Cellvibrio sp. PSBB006: one gene and its partner. The protein of the gene in region 1 interacts with the protein of each later gene in a pairwise test. Links are inferred from orthologs where the notes say so. Each region holds a gene or a part of one and is shown in the gene's direction. Other genes may lie near its edges.

The links.
Region 2: the proteins of rlmB (region 1) and CBR65_RS16655 interact in binary tests that used the Escherichia coli proteins (3 or more experiments, as listed by UniProt). The link is inferred for Cellvibrio sp. PSBB006 from one-to-one orthologs.

Annotation. Positions count from the first base shown.
Region 1 is NZ_CP021382.1:2,432,151-2,436,720, reverse strand. The notes cover bases 661-3,486. They hold rlmB (23S rRNA (guanosine(2251)-2'-O)-methyltransferase RlmB), read left to right. Parts: upstream 661-1,611; coding sequence 1,612-2,361; downstream 2,362-3,486. Other genes in these bases: CBR65_RS10105 (nitrate regulatory protein), read left to right, coding at 2,706-3,486; CBR65_RS10110 (DUF3012 domain-containing protein), read left to right, coding at 2,379-2,543; rnr (ribonuclease R), read left to right, coding at 661-1,508. Also shown: more of rnr, read left to right, coding at 1-660; more of CBR65_RS10105, read left to right, coding at 3,487-4,004; CBR65_RS10100 (CmpA/NrtA family ABC transporter substrate-binding protein), read left to right, coding at 4,355-4,570. UniProt on the Escherichia coli protein: Specifically methylates the ribose of guanosine 2251 in 23S rRNA.
Region 2 is NZ_CP021382.1:4,007,579-4,012,257, forward strand. The notes cover bases 649-3,583. They hold CBR65_RS16655 (NAD(P)H-hydrate dehydratase), read left to right. Parts: upstream 649-1,324; coding sequence 1,325-2,842; downstream 2,843-3,583. Other genes in these bases: CBR65_RS16650 (DUF1631 family protein), read right to left, coding at 649-1,128; tsaE (tRNA (adenosine(37)-N6)-threonylcarbamoyltransferase complex ATPase subunit type 1 TsaE), read left to right, coding at 2,876-3,349; traF (conjugal transfer protein TraF), read right to left, coding at 3,346-3,583. Also shown: more of CBR65_RS16650, read right to left, coding at 1-648; more of traF, read right to left, coding at 3,584-4,679. UniProt on the Escherichia coli protein: Bifunctional enzyme that catalyzes the epimerization of the S- and R-forms of NAD(P)HX and the dehydration of the S-form of NAD(P)HX at the expense of ADP, which is converted to AMP.

The DNA of each region.
Region 1 (4,570 bases):
CCTATACGCAGGTGGGCGAGATCCTGGCGCATCCGGATGATGATCAATATCCACTGCGTCAGCAGTTCCGCGCGGTGTTGCCGCAATTGCATCGTCTGCATGACTTATATAAGTGCCTGCGCGAAGCGCGCGATGACCGTGGTGCGATCGATTTTGAAACGGTAGAGACGCGCATTGTTTTCAATGATGAGCGCAAGATCGAACGCATCGTACCGGTGCGTCGTAATGATGCGCATAAGTTAATTGAAGAATGTATGCTCTGCGCCAATGTGTGTGCAGCCAAGTTTCTACAAAAGCACAATCTGACCGGCGTGTATCGGGTGCACGAAGGCCCTACCGAACAAAAGCTGACTAATCTGCGTGAATTTTTGGGTGAGTTGGGCTTATCGCTTGCGGGTGGCGATGCGCCAACTTCGCTGGATTACCAGGCCTTGATGGAGCAAATCCAGAATCGTTCAGACAGCAACATGATCCAAACCGTAATGTTGCGCAGTCTGCGCCAGGCGATGTATCAGGTGGAAAACCTCGGCCACTTTGGTCTGGGCTATGAGGCCTACACACATTTCACCTCGCCGATTCGCCGTTACCCTGATCTGTTAGTACACCGTGCGATTCGTTCGGTCATTCGCAGTGAGCTGCCCTCGAAACAGGTGCAGCGCGTTGACGGTGCCAGCCTCCTGAAGCAGCGCGCTATCTACCCCTATTCGCCCGCCGATATGGCCGGGCTGGGCGAGCACTGTTCCATGACTGAGCGGCGCGCCGATGAAGCAACACGCGATGTGGTGAGCTGGCTCAAATGTGAATTCCTGCGCGATCAGGTTGGTTCGGTATTCCCCGGCATTGTCAGCGCGGTGACCGGGTTTGGTTTGTTTATCGAATTAAAAGAACTGTATGTCGAAGGGCTTATTCACGTCACTGCCTTGCCGCATGATTACTATCGCTTTGAAGCCGCACAACATCGGCTGGTAGGTGAGCGCACGCGCAAAGTCTTCGGCTTGGGCGATGAACTGGTGGTGCGTGTCGTGCGTGTTGACCTCGACAATCGCAAGATAGATTTTGAGCTGGAATCTGTTGTGGCGCATCGTGCAAAATCGAGCAAAACCAAAACAGCAGAAAAACCCGCCAAGCGCAGCAAAGCGACGACCAAGTCAGCGAAAGGCAAAAAAGCGCAAGAGCCTCGTGTTGCTCCAACCAAAGCCAAATCCAGACAGGCCAAGGTAGAGACAGCAACAGGGTCGACCAAGGCCGGCAAGAAAAAATCCACGGCAGGCAGCGCCAGTGCAAAGTCGACACAAGTTGATGTTGCACCGACCAAAAGCCGCCGTACCCGCACGGACTCAACAGCTGGAGTGACGGATGGCAATCAAGATAAAAAAGCTCGGCGCAAGACGAAGACAGAATCAGTTCCTGCGGCTCAAGCAAGTGCGCCAGCTAAAGGCAAGTCAATTCTTTCGTCCGCGACAGCTGGCGTTAAAAAAGCGCTGGCTAAATTTAAGAAGGAGAAGTAGGGCGCAAACGGAAGTGATCCTGTGCAGTGATCAGCAAACAGATGAATAACCCACCGATTGTTATCAGCGGTGGCTTTACAGTTTGGTTTTTTTGAGGCTTACATTGAAAGATAACGAATTGATTTACGGCCTGCACGCGGTTCAGGCCCTGTTGAAAAGTGCACCCCAGCGTGTACAGGAATTGTTTTTGTTACAGGGGCGTAATGACCAGCGCCTGCAAAAGATTGCCAGCGCGGCACAGAACAATGACATTCACATTCAGTATGTTAATCGCACTCGCCTTGACGAATTAGTGGATGAGGAAAACCATCAGGGCGTGGTTGCACGTTGTACGCCGGGTGAGAACCATGACGAAGCTTTTTTATTTCGAATGCTGGACAATCTGTCCGAACCGGCCTTTCTATTGATCCTGGACGGTGTGACCGACCCGCATAATCTCGGCGCGTGCATGCGTACCGCAGAAGCCGCTGGTGTCCATGCGGTTATTGCACCCAAGGATAAGTCTGCCGGTTTGAATCCGGTCGCACGCAAGGTCGCTTGTGGTGCGGCAGAAGTCCTGCCTTTTGTTCCGGTAACCAATCTCGCCCGCACCCTGAAAAAACTGCAGGAAGCCGGTGTGTGGTTATTCGGTGCGGCCGGCGAAGCAGACCTGTCGGTTTACCAGTCCAACCTGACTGGTCCTATCGGTATTTTAATGGGCGCGGAAGGTGACGGTTTGCGACGCCTGACCCAGGAAACCTGCGACCATCTGATGAACATTCCCATGGCGGGGACGGTCAGCAGCTTGAACGTATCGGTCGCGACCGGCGTTTGTTTATTCGAGGCTGTGCGTCAACGTCAACAGAAGTCTTAGTATCATTAAGGAAGCCTATGCGTAAAAAGATTATCGCCTTGAGTCTGTTGCTCGGTTTGGTTACGGGTTGTGCGCCGGAAGTCGGCAGCCCCGAATGGTGTAAAAAAATGAAGACCAAACCCAATGGCGAATGGACCATGAACGAAGCCAGGGATTACGCAAGCCACTGCCTCTTCAAATAACCGCACCCCTCTTTTTTACATCGCTCCCATCCACAATCCCAACAACCTGTCGGATTACGCCGCGGTGCGGCTAATTCGGCCTACGGTTGGTCGTGCTCTTCATCAAACCAATCTGGAACAAGTTTTGCCTCGCACATTTCATTAACATCCGAGGCAAACGCCATGAAATCCGCACAAGACTTTCTGTTGGCCGCCAAGCATTGCGAGATTGATGCCCTGGAGCAGCTGCGCACTACCTGTGAGTTGGTTACCGGGTTGAGTGAGTTGATCCACAGTTTGCAGCGGGAACGCGGTGCATCCAACGTCTATCTTGGTTCGTCCGGGGTGCGTTTCAGCCAGGTGTTACAGCATCAGGTGAGCGAATCTTCCCGTGCGGAAAAGACGTTGCGCAACCAGTTTTCCCGTCTCGATCAACACGCTGGCAGCGTCCGTTTATTCAGCCGCATTGCATCCGTGTTGCACGGTTTTGAAACACTGCCGCGCTTGCGTGAACGGATTCGGGCTGTCCAGTTGTCGTCCCGCGAAGCAACGACGGCCTTTAGCCGCTTGATTGCCGGTTTGCTCGCCATTGTATTTGAAGCCGCCGATACCGCCGCCGATCCTGAAGTCACCAGCCTGTTGGTTGCCATGTTTAACTTTATGCAAGGCAAGGAATTATCCGGGCAGGAGCGGGCAGCCGGCGCTATGGGTTTCACGGCGGGTTTTTTCACGCAGGAGGAACAGCAGCGCATGGTGTACCTGCTGGATGCCCAGGAGCGTTGCTTCGATATCTTTACCCAGTTTGCGCCGGCCAAGGCGCTTATCGCCTGGCGTCAACTTACGGATTCGCGCTTGTGTGCGGAGCTTAAAACCCTGCGCCAGGTTGGGCGTAAAGCCAATGAAGTCCAACCGGTGCCCTCGGAACTGGGTGAGCTCTGGTTTGAATTAGCAACGCAGCGAATCGATGAAATGAAATTGATTGAGAATCAATTGGCCGATGCGTTGGTGCAGCTTTCCGCGTACAAGATCGTCGAGGCCCGCGCGGATTTGCACAGTCACAAAGATTTTCTTGCTGCTTTTAATAAAGCCGAAACGCCGCCGTTAGTTCCTATGGCGGTACTGTTGGATTCATCCATGATGGGATTCGGTGCCGTTGCACATTCGCAAAAACTGAGCGTGGAAGACATGAGCCCTCAACTCAGTCACTCGCTCTTTGATCTTGTACAGGCGCAGGCGCAACGCCTGCAATCGGTGAGTGATGAATTGTTGGCAGCGAAGCGGGCATTGCATGAGCGCAAACAGATTGAGCGTGCGAAAGGCATATTGATGATGCATCGCGGCCTAACGGAAGAGCAGGCATACAAGATGTTGCGGCAATCGGCTATGGACCAGAGTCGCCGTATGGCGGATGTGGCTGAAGCAATTCTGAATGTTGCGGATCTGCTACAGGAAAAGCGTCAAGTTAACATTCCCATCATCTAGTTTGTTGTGCGCGCAACCTGTGCAAATTTTCTGTTTTTTGCGCACTGCTGGTGCATCTTTAAGGGCGAAGATAAGCGCGATGTTTATGTTTAACTAATTGTTTTTAAATGATTTTTTTGGTTTTTAAAAACTTGGTATGCATTCTGCAATATTCAAGTCAAGGATTCGGAAATTCTGAAAGTCAGCAGAATTAAACGAATCAAAAGTAGCTAAGTCGATGATGACCTGGCGCTGGTTTTATCTAAGAGTCAACGGGCAACGGTGCCACATACGTTAATTGCTTGCGCGGTAATTAACTTTGTGTGGCACCGTTTTTTTTCGCTTAAAATTTGGCATCAGGGGCAGGCGTAATGGAAAAAAAATCTTCCACAGTGATCGGCGGCAATGACTTAACCAAGCGTCGTAAGTTTTTAAAACACAGCCTGACTGCGATTGGCGGTGCAGCGGTATTAAGTGGTTTACCCAAAGGGCTCGGCAGTCTTGCCTGGGCCGCAGGCGGTAGCCTGGAAACCACCACCGCAAAATTGGGTTTTATTGCACTCACCGATGCCGCTCCCTTATTTGTC
Region 2 (4,679 bases), 1.6 Mb from region 1 along the record:
TGGTTGGCCATCCTCACCGTACAGCACAATCCAGTCACCGGTTTCAATCGTTTGCGCTTGTTGGAGTACGGCACTGGTCACGCGCGTGTGATTGTCGGTGTAGCCTTCCGGGTAGGCAAAGGCGCCGACGGTGCTACATTCCAGCGGCTTTTTCTGAATCGCCAGCATCAGGTGTTGGCCGAGGTTATCGACAAAATCCTGATAGTGGTCGCCAGTGTCGCGTTGTTGATGTAGATGCAGATTGCGTTCCAGTTCGTTCAGCAGTTGCGGAATGTCGCGGTAGAGTTGTTGCTCATCCACGTCGTCACCGGTACAAAAAACCGTGCCGAGAATTGGCAGGTTGCGTTGCCAGGCTTTCCAGAAGGGCGCCTGAGCGCCGTCATTGATCAGGCAATGTTGCAGCGTGCTTTTCAGGATCGGCAATTGCTCAACCAGTGCGGTGGGCAGAGTCTTCCCTGCCAGAGAACGATTAAGCAAATCCAGCACCTGACATTCGGCGGCCAATAACCGCAGATGGGCGACTTCGGTTTCACACAAGCGCGTCTCCAGCATACGCGCGCGCTTGTCTTCGGCATCGGTCCATTGGCGAAACTGTTTTATGGCTGCAAGTAGCGCCGGTTCGGTGGTGTCCTGTCGAACCGCCTCGACCAGCTGCTGGCATTTTTCCAAAAACTGTTGGTGGGGCTTGGCGTCGCGCGGGTACCAGGTGTAACCCTGTTGACTCACCTCGCTCAGAAGCTGGCGCACGGGCTGTTGCGCGTTGCTGTAAAGCGTGTCGTCCTGTGCGATAGCACGGATCAACGGCAGGGCCATCTTGTTCAGTTCCTGTTGCAGCGTGTTGTCCAGACCGCTGAACAGGGTGTGTACCAGTTTGTCGGCCACCATCACACGCAACAATAAGGCGGGTGCAAGGGCGAGCTGATGCACGGCAAGCAGTGCCGGTAATTGCTTGGCTAACGATTCGGCGGGATTTATCGCTGGCTGAATCAGCGCGATGGCGTGGGGCAGGTCATTGCACAGCGTTAATCCGGGCGCCTGCGGTAAAGTAAGCGCCGCCGTGTCGAACAGGGATTGCAGTTGCGCTGCATCACCCTTGAGCAGGTCTTGAAGATTGAAGGTCGTAGGCATAACTCTCGCTGCTGAAAGGCAAATAACGCCTTGTGAATATAGTGAATGGATGGCCGCATTGCGAATATTTGGTGGTGAGCAAAGTGGCGTAATTCTGAGATTTCCAGAGTGGGTACCAAGTTGCGTATAATCCGCCCACTTTTTCCCGACGGCTCATTTTTTCGGAAACGACCGCCGCTTACGCACCGAGACCACCATGATATTAACCACCCTCGATAAGACGCCTTTTCCTTCGACGCTCTACAGCGCTGCCGAGGTCCGCGCACTGGATCAGGCCGCTATTGCTGCCGGTACCCCCGGTATCCAGTTGATGAAGCGCGCCGGTCGCGCCGTCTTTGATGTGGTACAGCAGACCTACCCCGACGTGAGTTTGTTGACGGTGTACTGTGGCGCCGGTAATAACGCAGGCGATGGTTATGTGGTAGCTGCCCTGGCGGCCCAGCGGCGTTTGCCGGTGCAGGTGATCCAGGTCGGCGCCCTCGACAAACTGGCCGGTGATGCCCGTCTGGCTTATGACTTTGCCTGTCAGGAGGGCGTGGCCATTACACCGTTTGAGCAGGCTGCTGTTCCCGTAGAAGGCGTTGTCGTGGACGCACTCCTGGGCATCGGTTTGACTGGCGTTGTGCGCGCCCCTTTTGAACAAGCGATCAACCAGATTAATAGTTGTGGTTTGCCGGTTGTCGCGGTGGATCTTCCATCCGGGCTGAATGCTGATAACGGTGCGGTACATGGTTGTGCCGTCAAGGCGGATGTAACGGTGACCTTTATCGGCACCAAGCGCGGCCTGTTGACCGGACGGGGTCCGGCGTTCTGCGGGAAAGTGGTGCTGGCAGCGCTCGCGGTGCCGGCGGATATCCTGCAAACCCAGACTGGATCGGCAGAGCAACTGGAATTAACCGCTTTGTTAAACACGCTCGCCCCCCGCGCGGCGGATGCGCATAAAGGCGACTTCGGCCATGTGATGGTCATCGGTGGCGACACCGGTTATGGCGGTGCCGCACTGATGGCTGCAGAAGCAGCCGCGCGCACCGGTGCGGGCTTGGTCAGTATCGCCACCCGCCCGGAACATATTCCCGCCATTCTGGCGCGCCGCCCCGAGGTCATGGCCTGCGGTGTGGTATCCGGGCAGGAGCTGGAGCCTTGGTTAGCGCGCCCCACTGTACTGGTGGTTGGACCCGGTCTGGGACGTTCGCCCTGGTCAGAGCAGATGTTGCAGCAAGCGGTGAAAAGCGGTTTGCCACTGGTGCTGGACGCCGATGCGCTGAATATTCTTGCCGCTGGCCGGGTAGTGCCGGAAAACACCCGTCGTGATAGCTGGTTGCTTACCCCCCATCCCGGCGAAGCGGCGCGCTTGTTAGGTATGAATACTGCCGATATCCAGCAGGATCGCTTTGCTTCCGTCAAGGCGATACAAAAACGCTATGGTGGTGCCGTAATCCTCAAGGGTGCTGGCAGTCTGGTTGCGGCAGAGGCAGGCAGTATCGGGGTGGTAACGGCGGGCAATCCCGGCATGGCTACGGGTGGTATGGGCGATGTGCTGAGCGGTATCCTCGGAGGTTTGATCGCCCAGGGAATGACAGTGGCGGACGCCGCGCGCCTGGGTGCATGCCTGCATGCTACGGCGGCAGACCTGGCGGCGGATGAAGTCGGGCAGCGCGGTTTGCTGGCCACGGATTTGATTCCCTACCTGTGCCAACTGCTCAGCGATCATTAATGCTCTGCGCGACGCGATGAGGCAATCCCCGGCGTGAACGAATCCATCAACAAAACCTGGTACATCGATAACGAAACCGACATGGTCGCCTTGGGTGAGCAATGGGGGCATGCCCTCGCCGCTGAGCCCGGCGCGGCTACCGTATTTCTGGTGGGTGATCTGGGCGCGGGCAAGACTACCTTATCGCGCGGCATCCTGCGGGCATTCGGCCACACCGGCGCGGTGAAGAGTCCGACTTATACCTTGGTGGAAGCCTATGAATTCCCGGCGCGGACGGTGTATCACTTCGACCTCTATCGCTTGGGCGATCCGGAGGAGCTGGAATACATGGGAATTCGCGATTACTTTGATGAACGCAGTATTTGCCTAATTGAATGGCCTGCGCGCGGAGCCGGGGTGCTGCCGGCGCCGGATTGGCAGATTGAGGTCAAGGTGGAGGGGCTTGGGCGGCGCATCGGCATCCGCGCCCTGACGCCAGTGGGCGAAGCCTTGTTGCAGCGACTCTAGAACGCCCAGCCAAATTGCAAGCTACCCGCTTCATATTCACTGCTGGTGGCATAGCCCAACTCGAACACTGCCCGACCCCATTGATAACCGATGCCGGCAGACGCCACGCTGGAACGGAAGTTGGTTTGATCTTCCCGATAGCCCGCCCGTAACGCCAGGCGTTTGAAGGCGATGTATTCGATCCCCAGACTTAAATCCTTTGACGGTGCTTCATTGGCCAGCGGTGTGGATTCACGCAGGTCAAAGTCCACTCCGATGGTCAACACATCGGTCACATAGGCAAAACCCAGGCGCGCGCGGGGTTTGAGCTGAATGATTTGTGCGGGCAGAGGCTCGCCGGTTTCCGGATCAATTTGGGGCGTGGTGCTGAACTCCTTGGCGATCACATCTTTCACCGCGACGCTCAGGCGGTAATGATCTTCAATCAGTGCGGCGATACCCACATCGGCATTCACGGTGATGTGGGTTTTCTGTGAATCCGAGAAGCGCCTTTCGCCATCGTCACTGCTGGTGATGCCGCTGCTGACATCAACGGTATCGCGATAGGCGTCCACGCGTTGCAACTTGGGGGTGATGCCGAAGGAAATATCGTGGCCATCAACGTCGAACTCTTTGGCCACGGACACGCCCCATTCAGCGATAGTCAAGGCACTGACATCGCCGCTGGAGGTTAGCTCATCCACCGGATCGCGCAGGTTGCCGTTCTCGTCGAGCAACGCCGGGTTGACACTGCCAATGTCGCCGCCCGCGGCGACTGCGTCCATGGCTTCAATATATTGATTCAACAATTCCCTATCGGCTTCATCGATGTCTGCACGCCCGGCACCCAGTGCGCGCACGCCAAAGAAAAAAGCACCGCCTTCGCGTTTGCTCGGTTCACTCACGGAAAAGCCGACAAAGGCATCCAGGTTCAGATCCTGATTACCCAGCTGGTCGAGTAAATCAGTCAGATCGCGGGATACACCGGCGACCGCGCCGGCGTTTTCTGTATTAGGAGTCGCATTGAAATTATTGACGGCCGTGCGTAATTGATCGTCCAGTTCGTCATCCGCCGCTTCAAGTGCGGTCTCAACCGTCTCGGAAAATTGAGCCACGATGTGGGGAAATATGATGCGGCCATCCCGTGAATCGTCTTCGTCTTCATCGTGAAAAGACAGGAGAGCCGGATTATAAAACTGGGCCTGCGCGGTATTGCCCGCAGCGACTGCCGCGCCGCCCATCGCCAGACCGCGCGCATCGTAAATGCCGTAATTCACCGCGCTCGCCGGCACAGCGCCGAGGGATAACAGCCCGCAAGAAAGACAGGCCAAATGTCTGGCTGAAAAAGGAC